Regions from separate parts of the Hoskinsella mucinilytica genome, predicted to be linked through region 1. Evidence: predicted binding sites of a transcription regulator. Region 1 holds the regulator's gene; each other region holds the start of a gene.
What was found. The regulator Rex, encoded in region 1, represses fermentation and respiration genes when NADH is low (regulators of the CRP and FNR family bind a similar motif). The targets are predictions, from matches to a motif close to GTGAANNNNTTCAC.
Positions count from the first base shown of each region.

Region 2: a site for Rex is predicted at 999-1,012, ahead of UGRO018_RS00885 (4Fe-4S dicluster domain-containing protein). Genes of this name have one in related genera too.
Region 3: a site for Rex is predicted at 1,205-1,218, ahead of UGRO018_RS00120 (phosphoglycerate kinase). Genes of this name have one in related genera too.

Region 1 covers NZ_JBEQZJ010000012.1:4,516-6,726, forward strand. Annotated here, with positions in the region: gene tsaD (tRNA (adenosine(37)-N6)-threonylcarbamoyltransferase complex transferase subunit TsaD) at 1-634, shown strand, start outside; gene UGRO018_RS05545 (redox-sensing transcriptional repressor Rex) at 778-1,407, shown strand; gene asnS (asparagine--tRNA ligase) at 1,734-2,211, shown strand, end outside.
Region 2 covers NZ_JBEQZJ010000002.1:24,272-26,482, forward strand. Annotated here, with positions in the region: gene UGRO018_RS00880 (aldehyde dehydrogenase) at 1-918, opposite strand, end outside; gene UGRO018_RS00885 (4Fe-4S dicluster domain-containing protein) at 1,083-2,211, shown strand, end outside.
Region 3 covers NZ_JBEQZJ010000001.1:24,460-26,670, forward strand. Annotated here, with positions in the region: gene UGRO018_RS00110 (hypothetical protein) at 1-578, shown strand, start outside; gene UGRO018_RS00115 (hypothetical protein) at 628-1,068, shown strand; gene UGRO018_RS00120 (phosphoglycerate kinase) at 1,285-2,211, shown strand, end outside.

The DNA.
Region 1 (2,211 bases):
GTTAGTGGTATCCGGTGGACATACTGAATTGGTCTATATGAAGGATGAATGGAGCTTTGAAATTTTGGGAACGACACAGGATGATGCAATCGGTGAGGCTGGCGATAAGGTAGGTCGTGTACTTGGTCTTCCATATCCTGGAGGCGTTTATGTGGATAAATTGGCAAAGGAAGGCAAAGCCGTTTATACGCTTGCAAAACCCAAAACAGAAAATGAATTAGATTTTTCTTTTAGTGGTTTGAAAAGTAGCGTATTACAATTTATCGATCGTAGTAAGCGAAAAAATGAACCATTTGTTCCAGCAGATCTTGCAGCTTCTTATCAAGAAACAGCGTTTGAAGCACTTTTATTAAGAGCTAGAATTGCATTAAAACAATATCAACCATTACAAATGGTATTGGCCGGTGGTGTTGCCGCAAATTCTTGTTTGCGTCAAAAAGTAAGTGAGGATCTAACCAAAGAATTCTCTGATGTTGAATTTATTATTCCACCACTATCTTGTTGTACGGATAATGCGGCAATGATTGCTGTGGCAGGTACCATTGCTTACCAACATGGCGTGCGTGGTGATTTTGATTTGACAGCAGATCCTGGAATAGAATTAGAAAATGATGAAAAGGTTTCACATTTATAAAATCCTTTGACCGAATCAATACCTTGTTTCATGCTACTATCGGATATGATCTTGTATCAAACGGATATGTTTTTGCATGTTAAACTTATTAATTTATTCACAAATAAGAAAAATCGTGGTATACTAACTCATAGGTGATCAACATGAGTGAAAAGAACGTACCAAAGGCAACATTGCAGCGTTATCCTGTTTATCTTAAAGCACTACGTAAATTAAAAAGCTCTGGTGTAGAGCGCATCATGTCGAAGGAATTGGCAAGCGTTGTAAATATTGAACCAACGACGATTCGTCGTGATTTTTCTTTTCTTGGAAATCTGGGAAAACAAGGTTATGGCTATGATGTCAATCGCTTGATTGAAATATTCAATCAAGAATTAGGCATGGATTTTGATGAGAAAATCATTTTGGTCGGTGCAGGTAATATGGGCCGTGCCTTGATGAAATATAATAAATGGGATTATGTCGTAGGTGAAATCACATGTGCATTCGATATCAATCCAGATCGTCAAGGCGTTCGTTTCGGTATCCCCGTTTATGACATCAGTGAGCTAGAACAAAGAGTACCTGATGGTTGTCGTATCGCAATCTTGGCGATCAGTGAAAATATTCAACAAACGGTCGATCGATTGATTGCTTGTGGTATTATCGGTTTGGTAGATTTTACACATGAGCATATTCAGATACCAAAAGGTGTCGTATTAAAAAGTGTTGATGTTGTTTCTTCCATTCAAGAGCTGGTATTTGAAACAAATAAACTGAGTGTCTCTCATTAATCAAAAAAAAGCTTGTCATAAAGGAAGTAATTGTGATATCATCTATACAAGAGTTAGAAAAACTTGAAAAAATGCGTAGAAACAGGACGATATAAGTGAGTTTTGAGAAAAGCGATTCTGTAATTGGTGAAAGACAGAACAAAATCCTTATGGAGAACACCTGTGAAGCAAAGCTGGAGAACTAACAGTAGACAGCTTCGTATATCCGACGTTATGGATGAATTAAGATGCTCTGTATGTTTTAATACAGGGAATCAGGATGGCACTGCGCTGATGATAAGCGTTCCTGTATAGGAACGCTTTTTTTTACAAAAGGAGGAATTATGATGTTTGAATTTATGACAATTCGTGAATTATATGAAATCGTATTAAGTGGTTCACATGTAGAACTTGACAGTATGGAATATGTCCTACTACAGGGTTGGATCAGAACGAATCGATGTAGTGGAAAACTAGGCTTTATCGAATTAAACGACGGTACTTATTTCCGTAATGCACAACTCGTTTATATGCAAGAATTAAAGAATTTTGCGGAAGTAGAAAAGTATCCAACAGGAGCGGCAATCACGGTTACCGGTAAATTAAAATTGACACCGGAAGGAAAACAGCCATTCGAAATACAAGTTACGGAAGTTGTATTAGAGGGCGATTGTGATCGTGACTATCCATTACAGAAAAAACGTCATAGCTTTGAATATTTGCGTGAAATCGCTCATCTTCGTCCTCGTGCAAATACGTTCTATGCGGTATTCCGTTTGCGTTCCGTGCTATCTATGGCAATCCATGAATTTTTCCAAGATCAAG
Region 2 (2,211 bases), on a different contig from region 1:
ACCGCCGATACAAATCGTGCCTTCCTTCATCAAGGAACATAAGCGTTCAAAATGCTTATCATTGATGATACAAGGATAATCGGGATGTTTGATTGGTCGATCACCATAGCCGACCTGTATGGCTTGTTTGAGATAACATAAAAAATCATTTTTTAAGGAACGCTGAATCAATACATAATCCGGTGCCACACACGTTTGACCGGCATTTAAAAATTTACCAAATACAATGCGTTTTGCGGCTAGTTTTAAATCCGCACTTTCTTCTATGATACATGGACTTTTACCACCTAATTCCAAACTTACCGGGGTAAGATAGCGACTTGCTTTTTCCATGACCTGCTTTCCAACCTCGACACCTCCGGTAAAAAAGATATAATCAAAACGTTGTTCTAACAGCTCTGTATTTTCTTTTCTACCACCTTCTACGACCGCAACATAATGCGGTTCAAAACATTCTTCAATGATGATATGAATGATCGAAGAAATGTGCGGTGCATAAGCACTCGGTTTTAAAATCACCGTATTGCCAGCAGCAAGAGCGCCAATAAGTGGCTCCATACAAAGCTGAAAAGGATAATTCCATGGTGCCATAACAAGTACAACTCCATATGGCTGCGGTACACGATAGCTTGTCGCATAAAATTGTGCAAGCGGAGTATGGCAACGTTTTGGTTTGCTCCATTGATCAATATGACGTAACTGAAAGGTCAATTCACTTAACACCATACCGATCTCACTCATATAACTTTCACTTGGTGATTTATGTAAATCCAAATACAGTGCCTGTTCGATATCCTCTACATGTCTTCTGATGGCATCTCGTAAGGTACGTAGCGCCATCTTACGATATCCGACATCTTTGCTAAGATGTCGTTTGTAAAAATTTCGCTGTTGTGAAACCAGTTCCTTTATTTCCATAGGATACACCTCCATAAAACCTCTACCATTAGTATAGCATTATTTATCAAAAACAGGGAATCTTAATCAATGATTACTTCGTGAAAACTTACACAAATTATATTTTTCTAATTACAAATCGCTCAATTTACAGTATAATGAATGCGAGGTGATACACAATGAGTATGAGAGGTATTTACAGTTCTGTTACAGATATTCGTAGAAAGGTTTTTACAGAGATTGCCCGTCTTGCATATGAAAGCGGTGACTATGCGACAAAGATCGAACAATTGCCGTATAAGATATTACCGGGAGAGCGTGCAACGTATCGTGATTCTATTTTTCTAGAAAGAGCGATCGTTGGGGAACGTCTTCGTTTAGGTATCGGACTTCCTTTACGTAGAATGGATGAACATGCCCCATTATCCGATGGTATTGAAGAAAGTGCCATAGCAGAAAAATACTATGATGATCCATTGATCAACATTATCAAATTTGCTTGCAATGCCTGTCCTGATAATCAGGTTGTGGTTACTGATACTTGTCAAGGCTGTCTTGCACATCCTTGTAAAGAAGTATGTCCGAAAGATGCGATTCGTATCGTAAACGGAAAATCATTTATAGATCAAGAAAAATGTATCAAATGTGGACGTTGTAAGGATGTTTGTCCATATGGTGCCATCAATAAACTAGAACGACCTTGTGCGAGAAGCTGTGGGATGGATGCTATCGGTTCCGATGAATTTGGGCGTGCCGAAATTGATTATGACAAGTGTGTATCTTGTGGTATGTGTCTTGTCAATTGTCCATTTGGTGCCATTGTGGATAAAGGACAGATCTTTCAAACAATTCATGCAATGAAGGATGGTAAAGAAGTGATTGCCGCAATAGCTCCTGCCTTTGTAGGTCAATTCGGAGCCGGTGTTACACCGGAAAAAGTAAAAGGTGCCTTAAAAGAGCTTGGATTTGCGGATGTTGTTGAAGTAGCGATTGGCGCTGATTTATGTACGGTAGAAGAAGCGGAAGACTTTTTAAGTAAAGTGCCTGGAGAACAGCCCTTCATGGCAACCAGTTGTTGTCCTGCATGGTCCGTTATGGCAAAAAAACTATTTCCTGATTTCAAACCATATATTTCTATGGCATTGACTCCAATGGTATTAACCGGTCGATTGATCAAGAAAACCAAACCTGATGCAAAGGTCGTTTTCATTGGTCCTTGTGCCGCTAAAAAACTAGAAGCAAGTCGCAAGAGCGTGAGAAGTGATATCGATTTTGTGCTAACCTTTGAAGAGGTTATGGGAATGTTTGAAGCAA
Region 3 (2,211 bases), on a different contig from region 1:
AAAAGAATCCGTGTTATTTATTATTGTTCGAAAAAAAGAGTAAAGAAGAAATCATTACCATCAAAGCAAAGATTCGTGAAATCATGAACATTAAAAAGAGTGGCATGCACATCAGTGATGACGAAGAAGAATTGATGCGTATTTTGCATTTATTGTTGCATCCGGAAGGAACTTTTTTTCTAAACCATATAGACTTTTTAAAGAAAGACCTGTTAGTACAAATGCAGAAAGAAGAGGTTCAACATGCCTTATTAGATCCATATGCTACTTTAGCGTTTTATGGTCATGGAAACACCATTAGAACCAATACGGATGATATAGAACAACACTTTGATATGGAAATGGATACCAGAAATTTCATCATTTATATGGGGATGAAATTTATGACACTTTCCTTTGTGAAAAAGCAATATCCTCAATTATGTAAAAAACTGCCTTCATTAGAAAAGAAAAAAGAAAACCGTTATGTTATCATGTTTCATAGACTCTATGCAAAAGCAGATACTCTCGCCTATTATATATTAAAAGCAACAGGATTACATAAGATACTTTTGTATTGGAAAGAACATAAAAAATGAATGTATTGAGGTATCATGCGATATACTAAATGAGGAAGGAAGTGTTGGTATGAAGAAACTGCCTCCAATTGCTAAAGTTTATGAGGCCTATAGCGCAATCGCAGATCATAGAGTAGAAATGCATCCACAATTTGCTTATGTAAAAAGTAGTGATGCTACGAAAACCTATACCGTAAAATTTCAGGGAAATGAATATTCCAGTAATGATCATGCCACCGTTTGGCAACATTATGGAGGTTATCCTATATTGGCAGTCTTGATGCTACAAAACAAGCTCCCTCTTGATCAAACTCTGTTGCCGTTTTTTGAACATATCAATTGGAATAAGTGGAATGCGCAGTATCATCATCAATATGATGAAGTCCTTAAAATTTTTTTTGCTGATAAGAAGGAACATGCGACACAAATAGAATCTTGTATGAGATCTTGTTTGAATGCATACGATGCCTTGGATATTACCATCAAAGGAAATCGTGCAAAATTTATCTAAAACATCAAGGAAATCAATTTGATGTTTTTTTTGTATGAAAAAGCGCTTTCAGTTTATCATGAACAAAACATACTTAAGAAAAAGGAAACACATAAGGAAAAAGATATCGTGATATGACTGATATAGGACGTTTTATGTGAATTATTTCGCAAATTTAGATTTACGAAAAAAAGGGATAGTGGTATAATAAAAACGTTACTTAAGGAGGATTTTACTATGGCAAAAAGAACAGTAAAAGATTTAGATGTTGCTGGTAAACGAGTAATCGTTCGCTGCGATTTCAACGTACCAAGAAAAGATGGAAAAATCACAAACGACAATCGAATCATTCAGGCTTTACCTACGATCAAATACCTGATTGAAAATAAAGCTAAAATCATTTTGATGTCTCACCTTGGAAAAGTTAAAACAGAAGAAGACAAAGCAAAAAACGATTTGCGTTGTGTAGCTGATCGTCTTGCTGAACTAGTTGATACGAAAGTTACATTCGTTCCTGTTACAAGAGGCGAAGAACTGGAAAATGCGGTTGCTGCATTAAACGATGGTGAAATCGTTGTTATGCAAAATACTCGTTATGAAAAAGGCGAAAGCAAAAATGATCCAGAACTTGCTAAATACTGGGCTGGTTTAGGTGATATGTTTGTTGAAGATGCATTCGGTAGTGTTCACCGTGCTCATGCTTCAACTGCGGGTATCCCTTCAATCCTTCCTAATGCATTAGGATTCCTAGTAGAAAAAGAAGTTAAAATGTTAGGTGCTGCTGTAGATACTCCAGTACGTCCATTTGTTGCTATCATCGGTGGAGCAAAAGTATCTGATAAGATCGCAGTAGTTGACAATCTATTAAACAAGGCTGACAAAGTTCTAATTGGTGGAGGTATGGCTTATACATTCCTTAAAGCAATGGGATTGAATGTTGGTAAATCTTTGGTAGAAGAAGACAAAGTAGAACTTGCAAAAGAATACATCGCAAAAGCAGAAGGAAAATTGATCCTGCCTGTAGACCATGTATGTGCTGATGCATTTGCAGAAGATGCAAACACTGTTGTTGCTGACAACGAAAACATTCCTGCAGATTACATGGGATTGGATATCGGACCTAAGAGCGTTGAACTTTATAAGAATGAATTAGCTGGTGCTAAG